DNA from 3 places in the Lysinibacillus sp. NPDC056220 genome. Region 1 is predicted to be linked to each of the others. Evidence: riboswitches for the same ligand, from Rfam matches in the RefSeq annotation. Region 1 holds a riboswitch; each other region holds the start of a gene.
What was found. Region 1 has a riboswitch for S-adenosylmethionine ahead of metA (homoserine O-acetyltransferase MetA). Riboswitches for the same ligand answer to the same signal wherever they lie in the genome.
Positions count from the first base shown of each region.

Region 1 (10,812 bases):
ATGGTATCGCCAGTGACAAAATTGTGGCCGAGGTGTTAGCGCGGTTAGACCGCATTAATATCGATGGCATTTTAGAAAGTGGCTATATTGAGGATTTTATTCAGGATTCTAAAAACACCATGTTTCCAACCGTTTACAACTCCGAACGTCCTGATGTGATAGCTGGTGAATTATTAGATGGTAAAGTGGCGATTCTAGTAGATGGTACCCCCTTTGTCTTAGTGGTGCCTGCATTATTTACTTCCTTTTTACAATCAGCAGAAGACTATTATCAACATTGGATGATTAGTTCCCTCATTCGTATCTTACGTTTCTTTGGTATTAGTTTGGCATTGGTAGCACCCTCTCTCTATGTTGCGATTACAACGTTTCATCAGGAAATGCTACCTACGGCCATGCTCATTAGTATTGCCTCTCAACGAGAAGGCGTGCCCTTCCCTGCCGTAGTGGAGGCACTTATTATGGAGCTTGCCTTTGAGATACTACGAGAGGCAGGGCTTCGAATGCCGCGAACAATCGGTCCAGCGGTGTCTATCGTCGGTACTTTGGTAATTGGCCAGGCAGCGGTAGATGCCGGTGTGGTCTCAGCAGTTATGGTTATTATTGTAGCATTAACGGCCATTTGTAGTTTTTTATTCCCTGCTTATGGTTTGTCCAATACGATTCGTGTGCTTCGCTTTCCATTAATGATTTTAGCTGCTATGTTTGGTCTTTTTGGAGTTATGTTTGGCATTATAGTCATTATTCTTCATTTATGCAGCATTCGTTCATTTGGTGTACCATATTTAAGTCCATTTGCCCCACTCATTATACAGGACCAAAAAGATGCTTTTTTATTGCTCCCACGCAGACGTTTATTAACACGTCCACGTTTGGTGAATCAGAAAAATGTTGTCAGAGGGCATAAATATGTCTCAAGAACAGGCAGGAAATAAAACTACTGAACAAATGAGGAATGAATTATGGCAAAAGTAAAAACAATTTGCTTACTATGTATCCTCCCTTTACTGTTAAGTGGCTGCTGGAGTAAGCGTGAATTAAATGAATTAGCCATTGTCGTAGCGCTTGGAATAGATAAAGTAGAGGACGAATTTGAAATTACAGTTCAAATTGTTGATCCTAGTGAGGTTTCAATGCGACAAGCCCCCACTCAGCGCACCCCAGTTATCAGCTATCATTCAAGGGGGGAAACAATTTTTGAGGCCATTCGTAAAATGACAACTACCGCTGCACGAAAACCCTATTTTGCTCATTTACAAGTAGTTGTCTTAGGTGAAGACCTCGCCAAAGAAGGAATTAGTGATTCATTGGATTTGATTGCACGAGACCATGAGTTTAGAAAAGATTTCGATGTCATTATGTCTCATGAGGCTACAGCTAAGGAAGTGTTAAATGTTCTTACACCTATCGAAAAAGTGCCTGCTCATAAAATCTTAAATTCGCTCAAGGTTTCTGAAAAAGTTTGGGGTTCTACAATTGCGATTAATATAGACGAATTGGTCACGAGGCTCAATGAAAAGGATAATGGAGCTTTAATTTCTGCTATTGAAATTCACGGGGACAAACAATTAGGTGCTGATAAAACAAATGTCCAACGTGTTAAAACTCCTGTGATATTAAATTATGCAGGATTGGCCGTCTTTAAAGGAGATCGATACATTGGTTTACTTTCAGAGAGAGAAAGTAAAAGCATTAGTTTCCTCAGTGACAAAATACAAAGTACCATTGAAATCGTCACCTGTCCAAAACAAGGTACGCTGTCGACTGAGATTACGCAATCCTCCACAAAAGTAAAGGGGTCATTTCAAAATGGGAAACCGCAAATTGATGTCCAAATAGATGTGGAGCAAAATGTAGGTGAGGTCGAATGTGATATTAATCTCACAAAAAATAAAACCATGGATTATATCAATAAAAAAACAGCACAAGGCATCGATGAACGTATTGAAAAAACGTTAGAAAAAATTCAGCAGCAATACCAAGTGGATGTTTTAGGCTATGGGGATGCCCTTCATCGTGCAGATGCTAAACAATGGAAAAAAATCAAAAATGATTGGCCAACTATCTTTCCTGATCTTCCTGTCCATGTTCGTGTAAAAGTAACGACACAAGGCTTAGGGACAATGCAAAATTCATTATTAAAAAAGCCAAAGGAGGAATAGTAGCATGGTATTAGCGGTAGCCGTCTTCATCATTTCGATCATTATTGCATTACTATTCATCCCAAAGCTCAAAAAGCAAAAGGAAACTAAAACCATTCTTGTTTTTTCTATTCTTTTACTAATTGGGACAGCACTTAATATGGGTATTGCCCTCAAAATAAATATCCCGAGCCCTCTAGATTTCGTAACTTTTATTTTTACACCTATTAAGGATTTTATCGTTTCACTCACAAAATAGTAGACACATCGACATGTATGGGAGGACAGTTAAATGGAAAAAGAAGTCATTAGTTCAAGACAATTTACAATTATTACGTCCCTCCTTTCTATCGGTACAGCCATTTTGATTATCCCTTCAACTATTGCAAGCTCCAGTAAGCAGGATGCCTGGATTGCTGCCAGCATTGGAGTTGTCCTTAGTTTACTAGTGGTGAAATTATTTTTGACGCTAGGCAACCAAACACCCACACTGAATTTTATTGAGGCAAATGAAAAAATTTTCGGTCGCTTTTTTGGAAAAATTACAGTGATTGGTTTTCTGTCCCTTACCCTATTTTCGGGAGGAGAACTATTATACTTTATTGGCATTTTTATGAAAACAGAGGTAATGCCAGAAACACCCACACTGGCATTCGCCTTGTTGTTTAGCATTATTATTATGTATGCTGCCTATTTAGGGTTAGAGACCTTTGCTCGCTCAGCAGAAATACTTTTCCCTATGTTTATCTTAATTTTTATTTTCTTTATTGTTTGTATTACTCCACAAATTAAGTTTGAAAATATACAACCAATTATGGAAGTATCCAAAACATCCATGTTCTATAGTATTATTCGCTTTATGAGCGTCTTTTCTTTTTCCCTAGTTATGTTATTAATGATTTACCCTGCCAGTGTGAATGTCCAGCAATCCTCAAAGAAAGGATTTTACATAGGCACGATTCTCGGTGGATTTGTTTTAGTAACATTGATTACCCTTTGCATACTAGTATTAGGGGCAGCCAATACGGCTTCCCGAACTTTTCCTAGCTATGCTTTAGCACAGAGAATCTCGATCGGCAACTTTTTACAGCGTATTGAAATTATCATGGCTTTTATGTGGATTACATCTATTTTTATTCGGACCTTTATGTACTTCTATACAACGGTTGTGGGAATTGCACAAATTATGAAACTGAAGGATCACCGCCCACTTATCTTACCAATGGGTATCATTATGATTGGTCTTTCACAAATTATTCATCCTGATATTGTCCATTCCGACAATTATAATAATGAAATTTGGCCTATCTATTCATTTATTTTTACCATTTTATTACCTATCCTGCTACTTATTGTAGCCGTCATACGTAATCGAAAATCACAAGGGAATGCGGCTGCGAATGCTAATCAGGGGCAAGTAACTGATGTGGGTGGTATTACGGATGTTAATCAAGGAAATCAACCTAACCCCGCTAATACGGATTCCCAACAGGATAATCAGATGAAACCTAATAATATGGCTGCCAATCAAAATAATCCAACTAACAATGGTACTACTGATTCCAACCAAGATAACCACACTAAACCTGACAAAATGGATGCCAATCAAGATAATCCAACTAACAATGGTACTACTGATTCCAACCAGGATAATCAGATGAAACCTAATAATAGGGATGCCAATCAAGATAATCCAACTAACGATGCTACTACTGATTCCAACCAGGATAATCAGATAAAACCTAATAATAGGGATGCCAATCAAGATAATCAGACTCACCATGCTACTACTGATTCCAACCAGGATAATCAGATGAAACCTAATAATATGAATGCCAATCAAGATAATCCAACTAACGATGTTACTACTGATTCCAACCAAGATAATCACACTAAGCCTGATAAAATGGATGCCAATCAAGATAATTCAACTAACGATGCTGCTACAGATTCCAACCAGAATAATCAGATGAAACCTAATAATATGGATGCCAATCAAAATAATCCAACTAACGATGTTGCTACAGATTCCAATCAGAACCATCAGGCTAAACCAGATATTACGGTTTCTGACAAGAAGAATTTAGAATAACAAAGTCTAATTCCTTCAGCTACTTAGCGAAGAAATTAGACTTTTTCATTGTTATTTAAATATGATATTCAATTTCGTCCACAAAGTCCCATTCATATGGTGTCTCTTGGTATACATAGTAGTTCAACCAGTTGGAGAACAATAAATGTGTATGGGCACGCCATGTATTCATCGGTTCCTTTTCTGGATCATCATTTGGGAAGTAGTTTACTGGAACGTTGATATCAATGCCCTTGGCAACATCGCGACTGTATTCATCAGCCAGTGTTGTCGCATCATATTCTAAATGACCTGTAATCATAATGTTTTTATTATCTTTAGATTGCACGATAAACACACCTGCATCCTCTGAATAGGATAATAAGCGTAAGTCTGGATGATTGCGAACCTCGTCAATCGAGACAGATGTATAGCGAGAATGAGGGGCTGTAAATAAATCACTAAAGCCTCGTACTAAATCCACTGTTAAATCAGTAATCACATGAGAATAAACGCCGGAGCATTTAGCAGAAAGCTCTATTTTTCCTATTCCATAATGATGATATAACGCAGCCTGTGCCCCCCAACATATATGTAGCACGGATGTCACATTCTTTTTAGACCAATCCATAATTTCAGCAATTTCCTGCCAATAGTTAACCTCTTCAAATGGCATTTTTTCTACAGGTGCCCCAGTAATAATCATACCATCATAACGTCGGTGACGAATTTGGTTAAACGTTGTGTAAAATAATTGTAAGTGTGATTTACTGACATTTTTAGATTCATGAGTAGCCGTGTTTAAAAAAGTAATATTGACCTGTAATGGTGTATTTCCTAGTAAACGTAATAATTGTAGCTCCGTTTTTTCTTTTTCGGGCATCAAATTTAAAATTAATATGTTTAATGGACGTATTTGCTGTGTTCTCGCACGATCCTCTTCCATCACGAAGATTTTCTCCTCACGTAAATGCTCCCCAGCAGGTAAATTTTTCGGAATATTAATTGGCATCTAGCATTCCCCTCTCTTTTTTGCTCCTTTTTCTAAAAAAATTAAAAATCCTCCACATTCCATATGAGATAGAATGAGAAGGATTTTTTTCACGTTCACTCTTATCTCTCAAAGGAAAAACCTTTGCTGGAATTAGCACCTTTCTAACATTTGTTAGAGGTTGCTGAAGCGTCATCGGGCCAAATCCCTCTGCTTCTCTTGATAAGATTATTTAATTATTTTGAATTGTAACATGGACTAGTTAGAATATCAATAATTCATAGAATATTTTGTTATTCCTATGCATGTTCTACATTCATTTGATAAACACTAAGCTTGCTGTATATGGTTATTCTACATGAAATTTTATGGTAAACATGCCGCTATTATGTTACCATATATCTTTAGTAATAGAGAGGAACGTGAATACTTTGATTAATATTGAATTTCCAAAACCAGATGTAGTTATTCGCCAACGCGAACAAGATGTAAAACCAGGTGATGTCCCAATTACACCATACTTTGGTTTCATCGACTTCCACAAAATCACACGTGATAAAGGCGGCATTTTCTTATTTTATAATGAAAAGAATGAGTTATTATTTGTCGGCAAAGCACGTAAAATTCGCCAACGCATAAAAAAACATTTTGAAGACAATGTATCTCCGATGAAAAACTATCGTGACGAGGTCTTCAAAATTGAAGTCTATGAAGTAGAAGATCCTATGGAACGTGAAATTTATGAAACGTATGCGATTAATACGTTCCGCTCCAAATACAATGTAGATAAAGTATTTTATTAATATCAATAAAAACCGAAATCTCTTTTTAGGGATTTCGGTTTTTTATTACAGCATGGTAATACGATCTATCGGCATGCTTTTGCCGTTAATATACAGTTCGATAATAGTCAGCTCCGCGCTTTTGTTGATGGCATAGACATAGGGTAGAGCTTCTTTCTTTTGCTCGCTTCCTTCCTTGAAATGAATGACTAACCTATTTTCATTAGCTGCTACACTTGCTAGCACATTTCCTTTTGAAAACATGACAAGATAGTACGTCACGTCATCTTCATACAATAACTGAATTCTGTCTGTAGCTATAATATGTTGTTGGATATGGTCAGGAACGATTGTTAGCTCTTGAATCTTAGGAAAAACCGGCAGCGGTGCAGAATCACATCCACCCATCAATAATAAATAAAGTAATACTGGCAACATCCATTTTTTCAAGATGCTCCCCTTCCCTTATAACTACTCTAAGAAAAATGCTTTACGTTCTTTAGCAATCCAGTCCTCCAGTTCATTATCATCGCGTTTTACTAGTCTATTGATAAGAACATCATGCCAAATATAATCCTCTAGTAAATAAATATGCACAGGGTCATTCGTTATAAATGCGGTTTCTTGGTTGGATGGCGAGTGACCATAAATCATTTCTTGACCATCAACCGATAAAATAAACCAATGAGGTGTAGAAGTCTTTCTCGTATAGTGTGTGGCTCTGTGCATGTCTATAGATGCTAGATGTTCCTCGACATATAAAGTGATGCCATGCACCTCCACATGCTGAGATACCTCTTCAATATCCTCACGTAAGGTATCGTACATATCTTCCCACATCGATAGGATGACTTTTGTCTCTGCTTTTTTTAATAAGGTTTGACAATAATTAACGATCGTCTGCTTCCCTTTTAGCATTAATACTTTAGATTCCGCTTCCTGTTCTTTCATTTCTAGTTTTTCTAACTGATCACTAATCGATGTAAAATTCGATTGCCAGCGCTGTTGAATTTGCTGCAAAAACATCTCGACAGGAATAGAAGAATAAGTCGTTTGATCCGCCGTTTCCTCTTTCAGTACGAATCCCTTTTCAACAAGACCATTTAATATGTCATAGATTCTAGCTCTTGGAATCCCAGAGTTTTTGCTAACTTGATAGGCACTGACATGACTATTTTGTACGAGTGCTGTATAGGCCTTTGCCTCATATTCTGTCAATCCCAGTTCTTTTAATTGGGCGATTAATTCATCCATATCATCCCTCCATACTTTTATTATAGGCTACTGTTGTGAACATTTGCCAATGAAAAAGTTAGGCTTTACAGCTTCAAATAAATTAGTTACTATTTCAGTAGTAACTAATTAAAATGAGGTGTAAGACATGGTTTTTGATGTGGATGTACATATTCTAATACTTTTAATTTCGTTTGGATTTCTGGCGGCATTTATCGATTCAGTCGTTGGAGGTGGCGGTTTAATTTCCTTACCAGCTCTATTGTTTGTTGGCCTAAATCCAGCCGCCGCTGTGGCAACCAATAAGTTAGCAGGCGCAATGGGCTCACTTACTTCGTCCATTTCCTTTTACCGTTCTGGTCAGCTTGAAATTCGATCTGTGCTGAAATATTTCCCTCTCGCCTTCATTGGATCATTATGTGGTGCATGGACTGTTCATTTAATTAACCCAGCTCTACTAAAACCATTAATGCTTATCATGCTGGCAGCTGTTGGGATTTATACGATCTTTAAAAAAGATTGGGGCGCTGTCTCAACGGTAAAAAATCTGTCGAAAACCCACTTATTTTTATTTATGATGCTATTATTTGCTATTGGATTTTATGATGGGTTTCTTGGTCCAGGAACGGGCTCATTTTTAATCTTTAGCTTCTTGCTTGTTGGCTTTGATTTTTTAAAGGCGGCAGGAAATGCGAAATTTTTAAATCTAGCAAGTAATGTGGCAGGTGTTTGTATGTTTGCTTACCTAGGTCAAATCCATTATGTCTATGGTTTAGTCATGGGGGTTGCTCAAATTGGAGGGGCTATGCTTGGCTCTCGTATGGCCATTCAAAAAGGAAGCGGCTTTGTCCGGACGCTTTTTATTATTGTGACAATGACACTCCTTGCAAAAAATGCCTACGATTATATGATTCATTAATAAAAAAACAACGCCACAGTCCAAAATTTGCGGCGTTGTTTTACATTATATGACGAAGTGCTCGTCCTTAAATTTATGACTAGTAGCAAGACTTACGATTACAAAAATAATAAGGGAAGCTACAATTGGAATCGTAACGGTATGCATACCGAAGGCCGTCGGATAGAACCGGTCGATGAAAATATATAAAGCCATACCTGAAATCATGGACGCAATGGCGCCATATTTGTTTGCTTTCCTCCAGTATAATCCGAGAACTACCGTCCAAATAAAGACTGCCTCAAGCCCACCAAATGCAAATAAATTTAACCACACTAATAAATCAGGTGGATGGAGTGCAAAGACGATCACTGCTAAGCCAATCACAGTCGTTACAATAAAGCTTGCGCGTTTAATTTCGGCATCACTTGCCTGTGGCTTCATGTAATTTAGATAGATGTCTTTGACAACCGTAGAGCTTACTAGCATAAGTAATGCATTGACAGTGGACATGGTAGCGGCCATTGGCGCTGCTAAGACAATCCCTGCTAAAAATGGCGGCAGCACCTTCAATGTTAAGAGTGGCATGACTTTATCACCAATGTCGATGCCAGGTAGGACAGGTCGTGCTAACACACCAATTAGATGCATCCCAAACATAATGGTCCCAATAGCAATCGTACCAATAATAATCGCTAAGTGCATACTTTTAGAATCTTTATAACTCATCGCACGCACGGCAATTTGGGGAAGTCCCACCACACCTACACCAATTAATATCCAAAAAGTTGAAACATACAGAGGCGTTAAATCCCCTTCTGCTCCAAATGGAGATACGAAATGGGGATTTTCTGCGACCAGCGAGGACATAATTTTATCGATGCCTCCACCTGCAATAATAGTTCCGATTAATAAAATAACAGTTCCAATGACCATTATCGTACCTTGAACAGTATCTGTTAAAGCAACTGCTCGGAAGCCACCAATGATAACATACACTAATACTGATATCGCAAATATAAACAATGCTGCCGTGTAATGTAAGCCTGTTAAAGACTCGATTAAACGGGCTCCCCCTACCCACTGTGCCATCATCGCTGAAAATAAAAAGACAATGATACTAATAGCAGACAGAATGACAATGACATGGCTTTTATAGCGCTCACGTAAAAAGTCGATGAGCGTAATAGCTTGGTAACGACGAGCAATAATAGCAAATTTCTTCCCTAAAATCATCAGGACAAAATAGCCCGCAGGTAGCTGTGCCATGGCAAGTAGTACCCAGCCAAGTCCTTTCGTATAAGCTACTCCTGGCCCTCCGATAAAGCTGCTCGCACTACCATAGGTAGCTATCATGGTCATCGCTAGAATAAATCCACCCATTTCTCGACCACCAAGGAAATACTCCTGTAGAAACGAGTTAGAGGAGCGAACATGTTTATTGGCCCAGAGTCCAATTCCAAAAATAATAATTAGAAATAATAGCAATGGAAATACAACTTGCCAGTGCATTAGCGCTCCTCCTCCCCATCATCAAATGGAACCTCTTTAAAGAAGAGCTTCATAACGATCCAGACGAGCAGGATCATAAAGCCTGTCCCTGCGATACAGCTATAGAAAAACCAAGCAGGAAAACCCAAAACATACGAATAATTTGCGGGATCCCCTGCACCTAGTCCATATGCAAAGCCAAACCAAATCGCAAAGTTCACAAGGACTAGTCCAATTCCAATAAGTGCCTCTCGATGCGCAATTTTAAAGCGTTGATCTTTCACAAGACAATCCCCCTAACCTACTCTATTTTACTGATATGTTGGTCTGATGGGAAGAGATGTGGACAAATAAGCGTCCTTGACTTTACTACGCTTTAATTGACGATTTATTTACACAAGACCATTCACACGATATGTTAGTAGTAATTGTAAAAGGAGAAAAAAATGAATGAGATGGATACATGTAGTAGGAATCGTTGTTGTAACGGCGTTGTTAAGCATAGGGGGAACCTATTTAGTAATGGACAAGAATTATAAACAAGCAACCTCTAATAAAAGTACTAACAGCGAATTAGATAACCGTTCCAAAAAGGAGGTCCAGGAAGAATTTGTATCGACAGTAGATACGAACTTCGGTTGGGAAAACCCAGTATTCTCCAAAAGGATGGATGAATGGAAAAGTGGAGATGAACCATTTGTTGACAATTTAGTAGAAGAAGTACTTCAACAAATGTCGCATCAAAAAATAATGGCTGATGAGAAAGAATCATCTATTATGATTACGCCTGAAAGAATTGACACATTGCTGCAAATGGTAGAGGAAAATATGGATGATTACGAACATAGTGAACAATATTTGGATGTATTGAATCGTTGGAAAAACGGTGATTTTTCATCTGTAGACCAAGACCATAATCATATGTGGTATCTTCAAGGGTCAAAGCAAGGTGGGATCGCTTATGGAATTGCCACAAAAGAACAGGAAGTCGATTATATCTTTCGGGTTTTCGCTAAAGAGGTAGTAGATGTGTTTGGTAGTTCCACTAATAAGCGATAAGCAGCTATCTTGGCTTTTTTAACTTCTACTAATGGAGAATTTTTAAAGATATAGTCTTAAAAATACAGTAACCCCCGTCTTTACTTGATACTGAAAGACAATTTCTTGTGAGGCATATTGATGAACATCTGCCCAGTCATGTTCAT
Region 1 is NZ_JBMOXD010000003.1:40,182-50,993, reverse strand. It holds gene ACOZBY_RS10335 (spore germination protein) at 1-935, shown strand, start outside; gene ACOZBY_RS10330 (Ger(x)C family spore germination protein) at 963-2,162, shown strand; gene ACOZBY_RS10325 (hypothetical protein) at 2,167-2,400, shown strand; gene ACOZBY_RS10320 (endospore germination permease) at 2,434-4,233, shown strand; gene metA (homoserine O-acetyltransferase MetA) at 4,289-5,224, opposite strand; SAM riboswitch class I at 5,323-5,432, opposite strand; gene ACOZBY_RS10310 (nucleotide excision repair endonuclease) at 5,635-6,006, shown strand; gene ACOZBY_RS10305 (hypothetical protein) at 6,052-6,435, opposite strand; gene ACOZBY_RS10300 (TrmB family transcriptional regulator) at 6,457-7,239, opposite strand; gene ACOZBY_RS10295 (TSUP family transporter) at 7,367-8,137, shown strand; gene panF (sodium/pantothenate symporter) at 8,183-9,628, opposite strand; gene ACOZBY_RS10285 (YhdT family protein) at 9,628-9,891, opposite strand; gene ACOZBY_RS10280 (DUF6241 domain-containing protein) at 10,058-10,666, shown strand; gene ACOZBY_RS10275 (hypothetical protein) at 10,709-10,812, opposite strand, start outside.

Region 2 (10,812 bases), on a different contig from region 1:
GTCCTTAATTTTATTATCGCGTTCAGTTTCTAACTTTATTTGTAATTCTCCCGCATTGGCATCTATTGCTTCCTGAATTCGCTGTTCGTATTGTTGTTTAATATTATCGATTTGCTGTCCTAATGTACCATAATAATTACGATGCTCTTCAATTTCCGCCTGCGTAATCTCTATTTTCCCTTTCAAGTCTTCTGCCCTCGGTAAATTTATTACTAACGGCCCAAGTTCTGAAGTAAAATTATCGATTTCATGTTGGAAATTTTCTGATTCAAAATAGGACTTACCAATATACTGATAACCTACATGCCAAAAAGTAAAGATGCCGAAAATAGTCCAAATGAGACTCATTAACACTAGTAGAGATTTCCATTTTTTCATCATGACTCTAACACTCCTCTAAAAAATTCTTTCTAATAATTGTAAAACCTCTGAGGAGCGAGAATCGACGATTTGATAAGCATAAACGCCAAAATAAATAAGTCCAACAACACCTGCAATGAACCCTGCAATAGTCATATACTTCTCTATTTTATTTTTCCATTTTATAGCCAACGCCCCATACCACCTTTAGATAGCGTGGGTTTTTTGGGTCCGCTTCAATTTTTTCACGAATTTTTCGAATATGTACGGCTACAATGTTTTCAGCATTGTAGGCTTCCTCATTCCAAACTCGTTCATAAATTTCACGAATCGAAAAAACACGCCCTGCATTTTTCATTAATAATTCCGTAATTTTATATTCTATTGGTGTTAGTCGAACTGGTTCTCCTTCTAAAATGATCTCTTTAGCATCTTCATCAAGAATAAGTCCGTCAATTTCTACTTTTGTTGCACCTTCACTATACGTTCCTAGTTGTACATAGCGTCTAAGCTGTGATTTCACCCGCGCTAATAATTCTAATGGATGGAATGGCTTTGTTACATAATCATCCGCGCCTACCGATAGTCCATGAATTTTATCGCCATCCTCTGCCTTTGCACTAAGCATAATAATAGGAATATTGCGCTCTGCTCTAATTTTAAATGTCGCAGTAATCCCATCCATATTGGGCATCATTATATCTAAAATGATTAAATGTACTTCATTATTTTCTAGCTTGTCTAATGCTTCTAAGCCGTCTGCAGCTTTAATAACATTGTAGCCTTCATTTTTCAAATAAATTTCTATACCATCACGAATATCTTGATCGTCGTCTGTAACAAGAACTGTTAGTTTCGTCATGATAGACACCTCGCTCTCAAATATAAGTGTACCTTTCAAATCTTAAAAACCAGCTAGTAAAAAAATGAAGAATTTCTTAAGGTTTCAGCTTATTATGAAGCCTGCTTTGCCTCCCACCTATTGTCAATACAACAATGCCGCCTAATAGCATTGCTACACCTAACCAGGACAATCCACTTAATTGTTCCCCAACTAGAAAAACGCCAAGAATTGCGGCTGTCAATGGCTCAGCTAACGATAGAGTGACAGCTGTTGATGAATTTATTTTTTGCAAACCGTTCAAGAACAATAAATAAGCTACACTTGTACACATAATTCCCATAAATAATATCGTCCATAGATTTTGCATATTTTCTAACCAGGTAAACCCATTAGAGAGTGAAAAAGGGAATAAAAATAAAGTACAAAGGGAAAATGTCATAGCAACTGCTGGTAACGCATCTTCCTGCGCCATTAATTTCTTGCTAATATTTGTATAAAACGCAAAAGATAACCCTGCACAAAGCGCTAAAGCAAAGCCACTCGCTTGTACAGTTTCTTCTCCATTATTAATAAATAATAAAAAAACAGCCGATGATTGCCATCAATGTAGCTAGGCCCCAAATACCAGACGGTCGATTTTTCCATATCAACCATTCAATAATGCCTGAAAATACTGGTGCACTTCCAATGGTTGCAACAGTTCCAACCGCTACACCTGTTAGACGAATAGATGAAAAGAAAAGACCTTGGAAAAGAGCAATACTTGCCGCAGCTAAAATCGTCCATTTCCATGACCAATTTAGGAAATTAATTTTACGGAAAATAATTGTAATAGCTAAGAGGAGCCCACCACCAATGGCAGAACGAATAGTGGCGACTGCAATCGGAGATACATTATTATCTAAAAATGTTTGGGCAGTTCCTGTCATTCCCCATAAAATAGCTGCTAACAATACAAACAATGGATTTAACATGTAGACCCCTCCGCCTTATTCCTTCTTCCATACTTATCATACATATTTATCCAAAATCAAACAATTAACATTTTTACTATTTTCATTCACCAAGTATGCATTCGGTTAAATGAACGTTATAATAAATACAGTTAAAGGAGCGATTGTATGTACAAAACAATTGAAGAAACAGCTATTGAACTAGGTATGTCTAAAGAACAGATATTACGCCTAGTCTATGAGGGACGCATCCGTTCCGTTTTCGATGGAAATATGATTCTCATAAATAGTGGGCAATTTAGTACGTATTTTAATCAATTGGAGCGTATTAAAGAGGAAATCGAAATATGGAGATCTACTCCCATACCAGAGGATATTGACGTAAAAGACGAGGATTAAAAAGCCCACCATTCAAACAATAGAATATTGTTGAATGGCGGGTTAACTTTATAAAACAGTAATTATTAAATCGTTACAACAAACCCTGCCCTTTTCCCGATGATTTCAGCATAATCTTCTACCATCACACTTGCTGTTGGGTACATTCCAGCACCAGGACCTACTAGGGTTAAAGTGCCAATATAATTAGTTTCTAGTGCAACTGCATTGAACACATCATCGACTGGATAAAGTGGATGTTCTTTATCAACCAGTTGTGGACCAACCTTTGCTACAATTTTCCCACTAGCTAGTTTTTCTACCTCAGCTACATGACGGTAACGTAGACCCTTTTCACATGCTTCATGAACTTGCGAAGCTGATATACTATCTATGCCAATCACTTCTACATCCGCCCAATCAGGTTGTTCTCCAAATGCCAAGGCACTTAAAATCATTAACTTTTTAAAGGCATCTTGACCAGAAATATCATTATACGGATCTGCCTCTGCATAACCTAAACTTTGTGCTTCTTTTAAAGCTGTTTCAAATGACCAGCCCTCAGCTCGCATTTTGGTTAAAATATAATTACACGTACCATTTAAAACACCTTGTATACGACTTACGTCATTAACAAGTAATATATTTTTCATAGTTTTAATAACAGGTACTCCTCCAGCAGTTGTAGCCTCAAAACCTACAAAAACACCATTTGCTTTTGCAAGCTCTTGTAACTCTAATCCACGCTTTGCAAACATGACTTTGTTGGCAGTAATAACATGGCATTTATGCTCTACTGCTCGCTTTAAATAGCTATACGCAGGCTCTTCGTTCACAATTGCTTCGAATATTACTTGCATACCTGGTTCAGCCAAAACATCATCCATGCTTGTAGTCATTAAATGTGCTGTGCCTGGGACGCGTTCGCGACTAGCATCTGTTACTAAAATCTTCGCTACTTCCAACTCAATACCTAATTTATTTTTAAGATCTTCTCGCTTTTCCTTTAATATATGATAGATCCCTTGACCTACCGTTCCAAATCCTAAAATCGCTGCCTTTATAGTTGCCATTCTTATTATTCCCTCCAACTTACATTCCGCAGTTTCATCAAGCCAATCTCTCCATGGGGTTGTGTCAAATTGTTTGACACCAACCGCAGGCCTTAGCCACCCCTTATTTTTGGGGTAAATTTTGTTATTCAGTACATGTTAGAACAAATACAAATTCAAATAATTCGAAATTTAACTTAAAGAAAATTGTAACGTATATATATACTTTACACAAGAAAAATCTTTCTAGGAAGGACATTTGTTTTCCCTAGACGTGCAAAGGAAATCGTTTTCATTCCCTTTACTATACGTTTTTTAAGTTTTTCGATAAGATTTGAACAAATATTGACTCTTTGCATTCAAATTATGATGTCTTTCTTCTATTATATATGTATGTTCAGACACCCATAAACCAGCTAAATAATCAAACCGCTATAAAAAAAGCTCATTCCCTGTAGCAGCAGAGAATGAGCTTAAATATATGAGGGATTTTTTAGCTCGCTTTTGAAAGCAATTGATAACGATATTGTTTTAAAGCTTGTTGAACAATACAAATTTCTTCTTCTGTAAAATTTGGTATTGCATACGTACGTTCCACTAATTGAAATGTACCATATTTCAAATAAAATTCTGTTGCTGGAAGCTGGATGTGGCTCACACCATACTTCTCATACGTCTCATAAACTTCCTTAACCATAAAGCCATTATCATCTGTGCATACCTGTTCCTGATACGCTGAATGACCAAAAATTTGTTGCCATTTACGTTCTACTAATGTAAGGATGTGTTGAATGGATTGGTTGTTGACAAATACATGGCCTTCATTTAGTTCATAAATTAAATAAGATGCAATGTTTTGCGCACTATAGACATTACCCATTTTAAACACTCCTTTATCATTAGTTTTTTGAAGAGTAGCCACTGGCTATGTAACTACTCTCCTATCTATTCAAAAGTGGGGGAGCACTTATGAAAACAGTTACCTTTTCCAAGAGGTTTTTCCGTACACTTAACTTATTTCCAAGTATATAACAAGGTTTTAACAAAGTCAATAATGCATATAAAAATACTCGGTATTATTTTTTGAAAGGTTCTGACAATGAACGGGTGCAATAATTGGTGGATGTAGCAACGTTTAACATATACCAAATGAGGCTATTCGAATGAGAAAATACGTAAACGCTACAACATTCACCGCTCTATTCTATATTAAGCTTCTATTGTTTGTTCAGCTACTGCTGTTGCCTGAGTAATAGCCTGCTCTAAATCTGCAATGATGTCCTCCACTGCCTCTAAACCGATTGATAGGCGAATGAGCGATTCGGTTACACCAGCTTGAATTAGTTCATCTGCTGATAATTGTTGGTGCGTAGTAGATGCTGGATGGATAATTAGCGACTTAGCATCACCTACATTTGCCACATGTGAAAACAGCTTTACATGATCAATAAGCTTTCGTCCTGCTTCACGTCCACCTTTAATGCCAAAGGTAAGCACTGAACCGAAGCCATTTTTTAAATATTTTTTCGCCAACTCATGTGTTGGAAAATCTTCAAGGCCATTATAATTTACATACTCCACAGATGGGTGGTTGCGTAAATATTCAGCTACAGCTAAAGCATTTTCATTATGTTTAGGGATACGCAAATGAAGCGTCTCTAAACCTTGTAATAGATTGAAAGCTGCATCTGCACTTAATGTTGGGCCAAAATCACGTAACAACTGTACACGTAGCTTTGTAGCAAAAGCTGCAGAGGCTGTATCGATTCCATAGCGTAAACCATGGTAAGAAGCGTCCGGCTCTGTAAAGCCTGGGAATCGACCACTAGTCCAATCAAACTTACCAGCGTCTACAACAACACCACCTAAAGTTGTACCATGACCACCTATCCATTTAGTTGCTGAGTGAACTACCACATCTGCACCATAATCAATAGGTGTGGAACCATAAGGAGAAGCAAATGTACTATCAATAATTAATGGCAAGCTGTGGTCATGTGCTATCTTAGCCACTGCTTCAATATCTAAAACCTTTAAGCTTGGGTTACCGTAAATTTCAGCGAAGACAGCTTTTGTTTTATCGGTAATGGCAGCCTTAAAATTTTCTGGGTTTGTTTCATCTACAAAAATCGTTTTAATACCATAGTTTGGTAATGTATTAGCGAATAAATTATACGTACCACCATATAAAGAACTAGCAGCTACAATTTCATCACCTGCTCTAGCTAAATTTAAAATAGAAAATGCAATAGCTGCTGCACCAGATGAAAGTGCTACTGCTGCTGTTCCACCTTCTAGTAAAGCCACACGCTTTTCAAAAACATCCACTGTCGGATTCGTAATTCGTGTGTAAATGTTTCCAGCTTCCTCTAAGGCAAAAAGACGTTGCGCATGAGCAGTGTCTTTAAAAACGAAAGCAGTTGAACGGTAGACAGGAACTGTTCTAGAACCTGTCACAGGGTCGGGCTCTTGACCACCATGTAACAGCAGTGTTTCTGGTTTAAAATTTGTCATTGTGTACCTCCATTTGGTTATTTTTTTTACGATGGTACCGGAGATGAGGAGGATTTTTCTGTAGAAAACAAAAACCCTCTTCAGCTAAGAAGAGGGTTGCGGTTGCAAGTTTTCCTCCCCTTATCTGCCAGATCCAAGTAAGAATCTGTAGGAATTAGCACCTTAGTAAGTTCATCACCTACTGGTTGCCGGGCATCATAGGGCCTATCCCTCCGCCGCTCTTGATAAGAGTATGAGATTCAATTTCCATCGTTGTTACAAAGTATAAGCATAGAGTTTTTTTCTGTCAACATCTAAATTTTATTTTTTCCGAAACTTCTGTCTGCTCTTTTACGTAATATGAACGCATACACTATTTTAGAAAAAAATTTGAAAGGAGTATTTTTATGGTAAAAGCCGTGATCTTTTTTCTAGTTGTTGGCTATTTGATTGGCTGTATTCACGGCTCTAAAGTGGCACAATTTTTATCCGGGGTTGATTTAAAAAAAGCTGGCCATGGCAACGCTGGTGCCTCTAATGCTACGCTTTCACTCGGCTGGAAATATGGCGTTTTAGTAGCTCTTATCGATATTGGAAAAGGCGTCGTAGCCATCGTCGGTGCACATTTTTATTTAGCAGATGCAACACATTTAACAGCAGAACAAATATGGCTCCTCACCTACTTGATAGCTGCAGGGGTTATTTTGGGGCATAATTTCCCTTTTTATATGGGCTTCAACGGTGGAAAAGGAACTGCCTCCATCATTGGAATTTTACTTGCGGTTGATTGGAAGATTGGTTTATTTGCACTTATTCTATTTGTTATTTTATCTTTCGCAACGAACTATTTAATTGTTGGTGTATTAGAGTTTTACCTCGTTTTTTGTACCGCTACTTATTTATGGATTCCTGGATTAGGCCCAACCATTATTGCCATTCTACTTTTTGGTATTGCTATTATTTTGCACTTTGAAAATATTAAACGTTTAACCAATGGAACAGAGCCTAAAGTTACTTCTGCCTTCAAGAAAAAGAAATAGTATTTCCCGAGAGAGATTTGTATTTTTTATGACCACAAATTTTCTCTTTAATTACTATTAAAGCTGTAAACTGACATATTTTTCTTTCTTTCATTCTATACAATAAATGGATGAATTCTTATCTTAAAAAAACATTTTGTTGACCGATGTTAAGGATAATAACCGTCATTTTTACGTAGACGTAGAAGGGATGAGAAAATATGTCTTCACCTAAACAAGCAGCAACGAAGCGTAATCTAAAGCCTTTATGGATTGGGTTGGCTTTTGCTTTATTAATTATTATTATTTTTTTACCTAATAACGGTGAGTTACCTGTAGCTGGGCAGCGCGCTTTAGCCATCTTAGCTTTCGCGGTCATCCTTTGGGTAACTGAGGCCGTTTCATATCCTGTTAGCTCTGCAATGATTATTGCACTCGTCACCGTTTTACTAGGTCTTGCACCCTCCATGGATGATCCCACAGCACAACTAGGTACCGCTAGCGCCTTAAAACTATCATTAAGTGGTTTTAGTAATTCTGCTGTCGCCCTAGTAGCAGCTGCTCTTTTTCTAGCAGCAGCTATGCAAATTACCAATTTGCATAAACGACTTGCTCTCTGGATTCTTTCACTTGTAGGAACAAAAACAAAAGCTATTGTTTTCGGTGCTATATTAGTTTCCATTGCCCTTGCATTTTTTGTTCCTTCAGCTACTGCACGTGCTGGCGCAGTAGTCCCTATACTTCTTGGAATGGTCGCAGCATTTGGTTTACCGCGTGATAGTCGACTTGCTGCTTTGCTTGTTATTACTTCTGTACAAGCCGTTTCCATTTGGAATATCGGTATTAAAACTGCGGCAGCGCAAAATATGGTTGCTTTAAATTTCATCCAAGAGCAATTTAATGTAAATATTTCATGGGGTGCTTGGTTACTTTATGCTGCCCCATTCTCGATTATTATGTCAGTAGCCTTATTTTTCATTATGATTACGCTTATTAAGCCTGAGACGAGCAATATTGATGGTGGTAAAGAAGTCATCAAGAAACAGCTTGCTGAGCTTGGACCATTAAAAGCACCTGAAATTCGATTGATCATTACATCATTAATTTTACTATTTTTCTGGGCTACGGAAGGCAAGCTCCATCCATTTGATACAACAACGGTTACAATTATCGCCATTGCTGTTCTACTAATGCCTAAAATCGGCGTTTATTCGTGGAAGGAAGTTGAACCTCATATTCCTTGGGGAACAATCATTGTCTTTGCAGTTGGTATTATGCTCGGAACTATTTTACTGAATACAAAAGGTGCATCATGGTTATCAGATAAAGTTTTTGGTTCACTCGGTCTAGATACAATGCCAATTCTTGCTACCATTGCTATCGTAACATTATTTAATATTCTTATTCATTTAGGTTTTGCCAGTGCAACAAGCCTAGCCTCTGCACTTATACCTGTGTTTATCGTGTTAGCTTCCACATTAACTGCTAATGTAGATCAGGTTGGTTTTGTTATCGTCCAACAATTTGTTATTAGCTTTGGTTTCCTATTGCCAATTAGCGCACCACAAAATATGCTTGCCTACGGTACAGGAGCATTTACAACAAAGGATTTCCTGAAATCAGGTATTCCATTAACGATTCTCGGCTTCCTCCTAATTCTGCTGTTCTCTGCAACTTATTGGAAATGGATTGGCCTATTGTAAAGCATTAATCGTCTTAGATAGATTTATTAACTAAAAGGCCTTGAGGGAGCAGCTGTCCTTCAAGGCCTTTTGTATTAGAACTCTATTTTGATAAAGCTGGGTCTTTCATTGTTCCACTTTTTGCGTAATTGACATGCCATGACAGCGCTTTTTCAAGATCATGCGGTGTATGATGTCCACCAGTTGTCTCATTAGCGTCGTTAAAGTATTGCCATAGCTGCTCACGATAATCAGGGTGTGCACAATGATCAATAATTAGTCCCACACGTTCCTTTGGAGCAAGCCCTCGTAAATCAGCTACTCCCTGCTCTGTTACGATAACATCAACATCATGCTCTGTATGATCCACATGCGATACCATTGGGACAATGCTCGAAATATTGCCACCCTTTGCATAGGATTTAGTGACAAAAATTCCCAAACGCGCATTGCGAGCAAAGTCACCAGACCCCCCTATACCATTCATCATTTTAGTACCAGAAACATGCGTAGAATTAACATTTCCGTAGATATCAACTTCTAATGCTGTATTCACTGAAATCAAACCGAGTCGACGAATGATTTCTGGCTGGTTTGAAATTTCTTGCGGACGCAATACTAATTTATCCGCATACTTTTCAAAGTTCCCATAAACACGGTTTCCTACTTGTTCAGAGAGGGTAATGGAAGTAGCAGAAGCAAAATTCACTTTTCCTGCATCGATTAATTCAAATACTGCATCCTGAAGTACTTCTGAGAATACTTCTAAGTTCTCAAACTCAGAATCTTTAAATCCAAGTAATACCGCATTCGCCACTGATCCAACCCCAGATTGAATTGGACGCAAGCTTGTTGTTAAACGGCCCACTTTAATCTCTTCACGCAGGAAGTTTAACAGGTGATTAGCCATAATATCTGTTTCCTCGTCAGCAGGAACAATTGTTGATGGGGCATCTAAAATGTCAGAAACTACAATACCTTTTACTTTATTCAAGTCTAATGGAATACCCATTGTACCAAGACGATCAGACACATTTTGTAAAGGAATTGGGTCACGTTTACCTTGTTGTGCAGGAACGAAAATATCATGTACGCCCTCTAATGCATCTAGCTGTGCTACGTTTAATTCTATGATGATTTGATCTGCCTCTTGCACAAAAATCGGAGAGTTACCAACTGAAGTTGTAGGAATTAATAAGCCATCTTCTGTAATAGCAGCCGCTTCAATAATTGCAAAATCAATAGGTCCTATAATGCCTTGACGAACTAACTCCGCATTATGAGATAAATGCGCATCCACAAATGTGATATCACCACTATTAATTTTATTACGAATACCAGCATCTGCCTGGAAAGGTCCTCGTTTGCGAATAACGCCAGCTTCCGCTAGGTATTGGTCTACCTCAGGGCCAAGAGATGCGCCTGTATATATATCTACCTGGAAGCTCTCTTTTTTTGCTTTCTCTACAAGCGCAAGAGGTACGACTTTTACATCCCCAGCACGAGTGAAACCGCTCATCCCTAATACCATACCATCCTTAATCCAAGATGCTGCTTCTTCTGCTGTTACAACCTTGCCCTGTAATTGCTCATGGCGAAGCTTTTTCGCTAACTTTTCTTCCATTCCTTATTCCTCCATCCCACTTTATTTTTGTTCAACTAGTATTTGGTTCCATTATCTCTGTCATCAAAATTACCTCTGCTTCAAACAAATCTGCAGGAGGCTTTATCCTTAATCAAAAGAGCTACCCCCACTCCTCTTCAGCATAAGGATATTCTAATTTTTGGTAGCACAACCAAATAAACAGCCGATTATATAATTTTATACTATTTAGAATATTTAATCTATATTAAAAGAAATATTTAACTTTCCGAGATAAATTCTACATTTCAAACTATTTAAATATAGTTATATGCCCCTCTTCATCGATTTTGATTAGAAAGCGTGCTATGCTCTTAATATATAAGTGACAAAGGAGAGTAGACAAATGGTTAAAGAATTATTACGAAACCATTCTTCAGTAAGAATCT
Region 2 is NZ_JBMOXD010000006.1:131,268-142,079, reverse strand. It holds gene ACOZBY_RS17875 (MFS domain-containing histidine kinase) at 1-381, opposite strand, end outside; gene ACOZBY_RS17870 (hypothetical protein) at 397-552, opposite strand; gene ACOZBY_RS17865 (response regulator transcription factor) at 530-1,222, opposite strand; partial or broken gene ACOZBY_RS17860 (DMT family transporter) at 1,299-2,178, opposite strand; gene ACOZBY_RS17855 (hypothetical protein) at 2,326-2,556, shown strand; gene ACOZBY_RS17850 (homoserine dehydrogenase) at 2,622-3,608, opposite strand; gene ACOZBY_RS17845 (hypothetical protein) at 4,081-4,467, opposite strand; gene ACOZBY_RS17840 (O-acetylhomoserine aminocarboxypropyltransferase/cysteine synthase family protein) at 4,797-6,101, opposite strand; SAM riboswitch class I at 6,219-6,332, opposite strand; gene ACOZBY_RS17835 (glycerol-3-phosphate acyltransferase) at 6,488-7,120, shown strand; gene ACOZBY_RS17830 (DASS family sodium-coupled anion symporter) at 7,321-8,802, shown strand; gene ACOZBY_RS17825 (succinate CoA transferase) at 8,885-10,405, opposite strand; gene chrR (class II chromate reductase ChrR) at 10,770-10,812, shown strand, end outside.
Region 2: it holds a riboswitch for S-adenosylmethionine, as region 1 does, so the genes downstream of both, ACOZBY_RS17840 (O-acetylhomoserine aminocarboxypropyltransferase/cysteine synthase family protein) here and metA (homoserine O-acetyltransferase MetA) in region 1, are expected to answer to the same signal.

Region 3 (10,812 bases), on a different contig from region 1:
GGGTAGCCGTAGCCATCCGACTGATCACCCCTGTTAGTTTTACCTCAAGTTTAAGTGTATTAGGTCTTGTAGATTTCCAAAAGAAAACTGGCACAGGTTTCATGGAATTTGTACCCCAAGAAATCGGGATGCAAAAAAATCCAGTTGTGGATATTGGAATTAAGGAGATAAGCTATTTTATAAACTCATCCTATCCAGTGGCTACCCCGATGGCAAGCGCAAACCCCATGCAAATCATCGTGTGGATTGGAAGTTTAATTTGGATTACAGGTATAGTCATTCTTTTGCTTTTTAGCATTCTGTCGTATTTGAAAATATTAGTTAAGGTCCGAACGGCAACACTTGTCAAGGATAATATATATGAGACAGATCAGATTGACACACCCTTTGTTTGCGGTTTCCTGAAACCGAAAATATATATCCCAATCGGCATGAGTGATCATGAGCTGTCTTACATTTTACTACACGAGAAGATTCATATTATGAGACGTGATTATCTGATAAAACCTTTTGCATTTATGCTCCTCATCATTCATTGGTTTAATCCGCTAATGTGGTTATCTTATGCTCTTATGAGTAAAGATATGGAGATGTCCTGCGATGAAAGTGTTGTTAACAAAATGGGGCATCAGATTAAAGGAAGCTATTCAACCTCATTGCTTACACTTTCTGTTAGTAAAAAGGGGGGACTAACCGGTAGTCCAATTGCTTTTGGAGAGAGCAATGTGAAGGCAAGAATTCAAAACATTCTTACTTACCGCCAACCTTCTAAAAGGATGATTGCAGCTTATATACTCGTTATTGCAACTTTAGTTGTAGGATGTACAGCCAATCCCAAGCCTTTGCAGCAGGGACCCTTGCAGTCATTATATTCTGGATATAATTTAGAAAAGCTAATGGAGAACAAAACTCTTTATGTAGGTAACGCTAGTAAGGTAGGCGGTCTTCTCAGTGGAATGCCCGAACCGACAGGTCTTGAATGGAACGGGATGGCACTTCAAACAACAGCTCAGCCTTATGAGGTAACTGTCAATTATATAATGAATGATTCTGTTCCCGGGATAGATAAGGGGGAAATAAATAATGAAATTTATTATCGTAATTCCATTCTCCTCTTAAGTATAATTGATAACGTCGATATTATAACCTATTCGATTGTTGACAGCCCACACCAAAACGATGGAATGGTTAATACCTTTACGTTTACAAGAGAACAGGCGGACAAACTATTGGGAGAGGATGTCAGGCATTATGCCACTGATGAAACAGGTCTCCGACAATTGATTGATCGTTTAGAAAGCCTTTCATTTAGCGAAACCAATAACACCCCTTAAATGTTTTTCATCCTAACTTGGCCTTGCGGGGATACTTTAATGGATCACACATAGCGAAAATGTTTTTCCTTTAATAGACGCTATTTTGAAGTAACTATAAAAGTTCAATTTCTCAATTTAAATAATGAGAAATTGGACTTTTTATATTTTATTTATAGTGCAAAATAACGCCCAAAGTGATTACACATTTCATCAGCAGCCTGATGAAAATTCTTCATCCATTACATTTGAAGCTATACGCTAATTAGTAATGACCAGCACTCTCAAGGAGAGGCTGGTCATTTTTTATTCTCTAGCCTACTTTTAGCTTTCTAGCTGTACCAATGCCTTTTGTTTTCACCTTTACCTCAATATGCACGGGGAGATTGGGGTAAAGCGTGGCCCAATCTTTTTTAATACGTTTCCATGCCTGATGGTCTTCGCGATGTAGTACCTCACTAAACTTTAAAATATCAACCTGATAGGTTTTTTGAATAGTGTGAAATGTTTGTTCTAAATTCGCTTGAACTAACTTGCTTGTTTCTTTATTAAGAGTATCAATAGTTTCTGGCTTTGTTAGATCCAATGGACAACTTATTTCCGCTATATTTTGTTCAAGTTCAACCTGTACATGGATGGAGGGTTTATCATTTTTAAAGCTGCCAGTAACTTTTGTAGAAGAATTTAAAACTTCCGCTGATATTTTCCCCTTTTCCGAACAAGGGACTTTTTGAACGGTACCTTTTATATGGTTGTGTAAGAAATTATAGCCTCTGCTTTCTTCCTCTGATAAGAAGCCTATAAGCTTATAGTTTTTAAAAACAGCAAGTCCACCGTATTGTAAATTAGCAGGACTATCCATTTTTTCGATGTTGGAGCTACTCTTTCCTGCATCTGCATCTCCATGTATTTGAATGGAGGGCAGAACAGCACTATGATCAATACTCCCTAAAGAATTGATTAAATCGTCTAAAATCACTGATTCAGTTGTTCCCAATGCATCTTCAGAGTCCTTTAAGGATTTTAACAATTTACTGGCAGGAATATCTTCTAACGGTGTTAATATACTTAAAATATCTTGCGCTGTTGATTCATGGGCAACAATAATATTAAAATCACTTCTTCCCTCAGGGTCCCTTTGAAATAAATCTAAAATACTATTCATACCATATTCAGCCATTTCTTCACCAATAATAATAACTTGAGTATGTGCATAATAGGGTTTCCTTGGCGTCTGCGTTGTTAATTTCCGAATAGCTTCGAATAAGGTTTTCCCTTTTGCGTGATAGGTAACAACAGGGACTTGAAAGCTTGTTGAATTCTTCGTCGCTATTTGACTTGGGTTAACGATTTGAATGGATAGCTCTATAAATTCGTCTGTTTTATCGACCCCAACAGCAGTGACAATAGCTAATTCATTTAACTCTCGCTTATTCCAACATCCAGTTAACAACAAAACGGTTAGAAGTAGGAGAAAGAATGACACCGTGTGTTTAATGATTGGCACCTCCTCTAGGAAAAGGGCTAAGACATTTCCGATACTAATTAGGATAAGCAAATAATAGGGAAAATAAACAAGAAGAGGAGTACGGGGGAAATTTTTTTAGAGGACAAAAGCGTCTATTAATAGAAAAAAGTATATACATCATTTTAAATAGGAGGAAAAAAGGGATGCGATCATTATTAAATGGAGTAGAGGCCATTTTTATCCCGATAAAGGACCCTCAATTATCAGTTAAATGGTATGAGGAAAAGCTTGGGTTTAAGCTTTTAAATATAGAAGAAGACGCAGCGGTCATGAAAATAGGGGAACAATCTGTTACGGTCGTATGTTTAGTCAAAACGGAGAATCATCAACCATTACATTTTCCAGATAATCATTTTGGGGTAGGGAAATACTTCAATTTCCTATCTTCAACTATTGAAGATACCTACCAATCACTAGTAGAGCAACAAGTGGAAGTAAATCCTATCGGAGGAGAAGGACAAATAAAATTTTTCACCTTCTATGATCTAGATGGAAATCCTTTAGGGGGTTGCCAATCATAAGCGGGTCACTGTTTATAACAGTGACCCTAGTAACAAATCTAGGAGGTGTAAGGCTAATTAGCTTTACACTACTATCATATACATAAATATTATATCGAAATAGTTAATTGCCTGGGAAATAGATAGAAAATTAAGAATTGTTTTAAAAATGATTTGATTATACTTTACTTTTTAACAATGTGAAGATAATGGATTGTTTCAAAAGCGGATAGATAATCAGTTTGATGTTGAAAATAAAGCTGTTGAATTGCAGATAGAGATAGATGAGTAGCCCTGATTGATCTAGTGTCTTCTTCATTTCCTCATAGCATGAGTTCATTGGTTCACCACCAGCTGCCGCCATCTTCACCATATTCTCTACTCTGTTAGAGATACCTTTTTCCTAAATAACGATTCATCACCATAGTCCAAGACAAGTGAACTGCCTACTATAACTAGGGCAAAAAGATGGTCTATTAAGCTAGCCAGTTGTTCTTTCGTTAAGTAATAGGAGACACCTAAGTGACTAAAAAATGTTTTTTTATACTGAAAGCCTTGTTTCAAAAGAGTCACTTTTCTCGTAATTGTGAGTCTTAATTGGCACCCACTTCATTCTGCAAAGTCGTCGGATGAAGTTGATTCATGTAAAAGAAAAGATTCTCAGCAAGGAGCAATCCCGAGGAAGTGGAAATGCACCGTAGACTTCTGGTGAATGATATATGTGCTACAACTGCAAATGGGAAATTTCATACCTCTTTTTACAGCAACCATCTCCATTCAAAGACACTGGAAAAGGCAGCTATACAATGTCAAAAGGGAGGTATAACTTTCCGTTATTACTAGGTGGGGCAGCGGGATTTTGCTATTCAAGTAAAAGCTTAAAAAATATTTTTAAATTTTATGTAACTTATCGCAACGTCAACCGTCTACCTTACTAGTAGAATACAAAAACTAAAGCAAGCTAGTAACATTCACTTTTCACAAAAAGGCCAGGATTCACTTATTCCGTGATTTCCTGGTCTTTTTGTGCAGACAATCCTATTTTATACGAAAAAATAGGACAAATAGTGAAACTTTTTAGCTGTTTTTTCGTATTCATAATTGAATCTAAAGCTAAGCAATATTATTAGTAAGATTCACTTTCACTTAAAAGGCTAGAACTTACATAATTATGTAGGCATCTAGTCTTTTTTGTTGGCTTTCTACTTTTATGAAAATCATGAACTTTAGAAAATTACATAGCAATGAGTAAATCCTATGCTCGAAAAAACAAGAATTCCCCCAAAAATTAGATTGGAAAATATTTTAACTTGTTCAACGCCTTAACTTAGCGTAGTATTAATACGAATCAAAACTAAGTAAATTAGTAAGATTCACTTTCACAATAAAACCAGGCGCTCTTCTATGAGGAGCATCTGGTTTTTTGTTTTTATCTGAGATTTCAAGAACATTAATTTATGAGGCAAGCTAGCCTTATCTTACAAACGTAGCCATACTTCCAACAAGTTATTTTTTGTTAATCGAATGTCATTAGTTGTGAAAAAGAGGCGAGAGCTGAAATTCCCATGGCCCGTTTTGCCATAAAGGGATAGATTTTTTGAGCGAACCGAATTTTACAAATTATTGTTTAAATGGGTATTGTTGGATTTTTTAAAATTATAAATCAATTTTTAAATGGTAATAGTTGTCACTATAGAGGTTAGACAAAGGATGCATCAATCGAAAAAATTAATCGGTCTTTTAGTCATTGTATATGTTTGTACATTGTTAGTTTTACCCTCTACAGATGGATTCGTTTCGGAATAATTGATGGAGGTTCTATTATAATTAGCTTTATTTCCTTATTCTTCTTCGGGTAACCATAGCGATATTAAAGAAGATAAAGATGAACTGGATAAGCATATTGAAGCACACAATGCTAAAATTGGATAGTATGTTTTAATGATTTTAGCTTGTCTAATTTTTTTTGCTTCAGAGGGTGTCTCCAATTTAAATGACATGAAAAATTATCCTTTGTTCTTAGTCGTTGGGTTTACATTGGTCATATCACCTATCATAGAATTTATTTATTCAAAAAAAGTTAGATAACTGACAGTATTTGTTTAAGCAAAAAGGGAGGAATCGTTTTGTTAAAAACAGTACAAATTATTTTATCAACGATAGGCATCACGCTTTCCATTTATGGACTTATTACATATGAATACCGCCTAAATTTCTTAATGATCCTTTTCCTAGGTTTATTTATGTTAATATTAGGAATTAAAGAGTTTGGGAGAGAGAGAAAATTATATGGTTGTTTTCTAGTTGGCGTATTTATATTTTCGGTGTATGTGTCTATACAAAGCTTCATATTAATCTAAAAAGTTGAATTCTGGACCTTAAAGATAGTGCCAAGAAAATTTTTCTAATTAAAAACATGTTGCAATTATGGATGTTTTATTTTAGTATTTTAATATTGTGTCAAAAATATAATATAATATTTTTCTTCTTATCAAGAGAGATGGAGGGACTGGCCCGATGAAATCTCGGCAGCGGAACTATTAAGTTACTGTGCCAAATCCAGCAAGCAATGTCCTTGATAGATAAGAGGAGCGTTTTAACTATAAGGCCTCTTCTTGTTATTTCAAGATGAGGCCTTTTTTATGGTGAAAAAACAAAAATAGGGCTGATTTTTAATTTTTGGGAGGTAAACAATGAGGAGAGAGAATCCATGGGCGCTAATCCCATTTGTTGTTTTTATAATTTTATTTATTGGTTCAGGGGTTATGACGGGTGATTTTTATGCCTTCCCTGTTATTGTAGCTATTAGCATTTCGGGAGCTGTGGCTCTAGCGATGAATCGAAAAGAATCGTTTTCACGGAAGGTTGATATTTTTTGCCAAGGTGCTGGAAATTTAAATGTCATGCTGATGGTTATTATTTTTCTATTAGCAGGGGCATTTTCAGAGGTAGCCAAGGGGATGGGGGCCGTAGATTCCACTGTTAACTTTGCATTATCAATTATTCCTCAAAACTTGCTTGTTGTAGGTTTATTCATCATTGCCTGTTTTATCTCTCTATCCATGGGTACGTCAGTGGGGACAATTGTTGCACTGGCGCCCATAGGAGTTGGGATAAGCGATCAGACTGAGCTATCTATTGCTTTAGTGATAGCAGCGGTTATAGGCGGTTCAATGTTTGGTGATAATTTATCTTTTATTTCAGATACTACTATTACTGCCGTTCGTTCACAAGGAGCGCAAATGAAGGACAAATTTAAGGTCAATTTTTGGATTGTATTGCCGGCAGCTATGGTTACGAGCATTATTTTAGGGTTTATGACATCCGGTGGAACAGCTCAAGTAGAGCATTTAAGCTATAATTGGGTAAAAATTGTTCCCTATGTTTTAGTGATTATTTTAGCGTTATCGGGAATGAATGTTTTCCTCGTTCTTGCATTAGGGATTGTCCTCGCCGGTGCAGTTGGCTTAGCAGATGGCAGCTATCACCTAATGAGCCTTATACAAAAAATTGGCGAAGGAATGGAAGGTATGTTTGAAATCGCCTTTCTAGCTATATTAATAGCTGGAATGGTGGAGGTTATTAAATTTAATGGAGGAATTGACTTTTTGCTCCGCCTTGTAACACGCAGGATTAAATCGCAGAAGGGCGCTGAATTAGGTATAGCTGGTCTTGTGGGCCTAACTAATTTATCTACAGCCAATAATACAATTGCTATTTTAATTGCTGGGCCGCTTGCCAAAAATATTGCTGATCAGTATGAGATTGAGCCGAAAAAGTCCGCAAGTATTTTAGATATTTTCTCCTGTACGGTTCAAGGTCTTCTCCCATACGGAGCTCAATTCCTAGTAGCCGCAAGCGTTGCCAAAATATCGCCAGTGAGTATCTTACCATACTCGTTCTATCCTATTCTTATTGGTATTTGTGGTATGATAGCTATTCTCATTGGGTACCCGAAAGAAAAGAAGGCCTAAACTTTTCTTTCAGACTGTAGACAAAAGTCATCGAGAAGTTCACTCTCGATGACTTTTGTCATTTTTAATATTTGAGTAATATACTACCAAACCTAACATGCTCCACTCTTAGGAAGCAGTCAATTTTTTAGGGGATAATTCATTCCAATACGGAGCCCATTACAATGGAAAGCCCGGTTGTCCGTTAATTGGAGCCAAATATTCGGAATGAGCTATTACTTTCTTGCCTGAATTAAAGTAAACCAATCGTTGCCGTTGAACTTTCCTGCAACATTGTATATGGGCTGATAGAAACCTTTTGTATCATACATATACGAAAGCTCAATTGAATCAATCTCTATATGGTCTCCTTTTTTTATAATAAGGTCTTCCTCCTGAACGAGCGCATTATACTTTATTTGAGGAAAATCGCCTTCCTTGATCCGTTCATATACCTCTGTAGGAGATAGTATGTTTACCTCTCGTATAAATTGATTTTCATGAAGGCTGTAGGTTAATGAATACACGTGACCATCCGGTTTAAGACCAAGACTAACATCCCCAGTCCAGTAATCTTTATGTACATCGGTGCGGTCTGGTAATGTCCATTCAAATTCACCATTCTCCTGTACAGCAAATTCTGCATCTTGAGGTAGTAAAGCAAGTTCATCCATCAATGATTTCGCCTTATCTTCTTGCCCTACAGCTGAAGTTTGCTCTGGGGTATAATTATTTTCGGTTAACCACCATTGGCCCTCGGAATCATTTGTAATCAATGTATAGGGGACCTCATTTTTATCTTCCAATAAAGTCTCGTCATTGTCCTGGTTATTAGATGTATTCACCTCTAATAATCCTAATTTCTGTTGTAACAGGTCTTTTACGTCATCATTTTTAACGTTTTTCTTAAAGACAGGAGCAACAATTGATGCTGCGCTTAATTCCAATGAAGTGGATACATGAACATCTGACATTTTTGATTTTGTATAAGCGTTTATTGCTAAATGACCAAACTCTTGTTGGGCGTAGACAATGCTCATAACGATAAAAATTAAGCCCATCAATAGGGGGATAGCAAGGTTTCCAATCAGACTTTTCACCTTGACCTTTTTGTGATTGGAAATAGAAACTGCAAGTTTGTATAATTGATAGCCAATAATACCCCCAAGTGAGTTATTGATTAAATCATCAAGCTCAAAAATCCCTGCTCCTGAAAGTGTTTGATATGTTTCAATAGAGGCTGTTGCCCCCACCACTACTAGAAGTAGCCACTTAAACTCTTTACATTTAGCCATAAGTAAAGGCAAGAACATTCCTAATGGCACAAACATTAATATATTAAATAGACAATTTTGGAGATCACGTAAAGAGTATTTTTTCCACGCGTCTATATAACCGCTGAATGGTTGTAGGTTCATCTGCATGTAATGTGAAGTGCCACGACCAATAACTGTTAGCTCTAAAACAAACACAATATATCCGATAAACATTGCGCCAAGAAGAAGCTTCTTTACAGGGATTTGTTTATGGCGATCTGTTCGTCGCCTTTGATAATAAAAGTAATAAAGTGCAATTAGTAAAAACTCAAAGCCAATAATTAGGATGACTGGCAACATCAAAATTTTAATATTGCTCATGATTTCTGCAATTCCCAAGGTGTGATACTCCTTTATCAAATAATAATTTTCAAATGCTACATCTCAGGTGAGAGAATTCTTAGTAATGTCGACTTTTATAGTGTAAATGGAAATTATTAATAATTAGAGAGAATATTTATGAAGATTTCTTAAGAAAAGCGGAAAAGCCCAAGCACGCAATTGTTTTGTGCCTGAGCAAATTAGACATAAGGTTTTTGGATGGCTTTTTAATGTATAAACAAAAACACAATAATAGGGATTATTAATGATGGCAAAAGATTTAAGGTATTACATTTTTTTATACCTAAAATACTTAAACCAGACGCTAATATCAATATACCTCCTATAATCGTCAATTCATTTAGAAGGTCAGTATTGATGGAATTCTCCATTAAACTAGCTATTAAGTAAATGGAGCCTTGCCATAGAAATAATACAATACCTGAAATAGCTATCCCAATACCGAATGTAGTGGCCAAAACAATCGAAGTAATTCCATCCAATATACCGTTCGTAAGCAGATAGGTATAATCTTTCTTTAATGCAGCCTCTATTGGACCTAATATAGATAATGATCCAATACAAAATAATAAAATCGCCGTCGATAATCCTTCAGCTAAATTCCCCTTAGAGTATTTATTTACTAACGTATTAAATTTTGATTCTAAATTAAGTTTTTGACCTAATAATCCGCCTATAGCTAGACTGACAATAAAGAGTACCGGATATTTACTGGCAGGTAAATGTTGAACTAGTGCATTTATACCTATTCCCATCGCTGCTAATCCCATGGCCTGCATGAGGATTTGATGGTATTCATCCTTTATCCCGTTTTTGAAAATACTTCCAACGATGCTTCCGACTATAATCATCATTGTATTAAATATCGTTCCTAACATTTTTCATTCTCCTTTAAAAATTGTTCTTACGTAAAAAAATAAACCCTCCTGTAAGGGGAGGGTCAACATTTTATTGGTATTTGTATTTCTGTCAAGTAATCTTCTTTACTTCCTGAAATGTAATGGTCAATTATTGTTCTTTCAATAGAATCTCCGATTACTTGGAAACCGTGAGCTTTAATAAAATTCAGTAAGGATTTATAATGTACAGGAGAATGACTATGATTGCCATTAAAATAAATACAGGCATATTTTCCTGCGGGTAGCGTGGTCAATAAAGGACTTTGCCGATCCTCTTCCTCGACTACAATAAATATAGAGTTGTATTCATGAAACTGGTTATCCAATAGATGGCAACTACTTACGGTTAGGCCAACGCCTCCAATAAATATAGAAGAATTCATATTGGACAAATTCTCTAACTGTCTCAGAGAAACTTCCAATTGTGGTTCAGAACTGATTTTTTCCATTAATCGTACGATTCTTCTCTCTTGTTTTTCCATGATGAAAGGGACTCCCAATGCCTTTATCTCTTGTGCTAATTTAATATCCTTAATTCGATCTTGGAACCTTCGTTTAATTCGTTCTAGTTCTTGGATTTTTTCCTCGGTTAATCGTTTCTGTTCCTCTAAGAGATGCAAAAAGTCGTCGATATCTCGGTGATCCAAATGTCCTTTAATTTCCTTTAATGAAAAACCTAATTCCTTTAAATAATGTATAGTATTTAATTGCTCAAATTGTTCTGTTGAATAGTATCTATAACCGTTGTTTTTATCTGTGTACATAGGCTTTAATAAATCAATTTCATCATAATATCTAAGGGTTTTTATGGTGGTTTTATGTAGCTTTGCCATTTCTCCAATTGAAAATCTATTCTTCATTTAAAACTTCCTTTAAAAAACGTCCTATTATCATTATAGTACTTGATTTTGTCCATGAACCCAATAAAATTTAGTATTTCATCAGAGCATCCATATGCTGG
Region 3 is NZ_JBMOXD010000002.1:932,600-943,411, forward strand. It holds gene ACOZBY_RS09595 (M56 family metallopeptidase) at 1-1,334, shown strand, start outside; gene ACOZBY_RS09600 (Ger(x)C family spore germination protein) at 1,627-2,820, opposite strand; gene ACOZBY_RS09605 (VOC family protein) at 2,985-3,362, shown strand; partial or broken gene ACOZBY_RS09610 (SAM-dependent methyltransferase) at 3,527-3,908, opposite strand; gene ACOZBY_RS09615 (DUF3953 domain-containing protein) at 5,468-5,701, shown strand; SAM riboswitch class I at 5,827-5,930, shown strand; gene ACOZBY_RS09620 (Na+/H+ antiporter NhaC family protein) at 6,035-7,315, shown strand; gene ACOZBY_RS09625 (VanZ family protein) at 7,531-8,949, opposite strand; gene ACOZBY_RS09630 (DUF554 domain-containing protein) at 9,159-9,830, opposite strand; gene ACOZBY_RS09635 (MerR family transcriptional regulator) at 9,893-10,711, opposite strand.
Region 3: it holds a riboswitch for S-adenosylmethionine, as region 1 does, so the genes downstream of both, ACOZBY_RS09620 (Na+/H+ antiporter NhaC family protein) here and metA (homoserine O-acetyltransferase MetA) in region 1, are expected to answer to the same signal.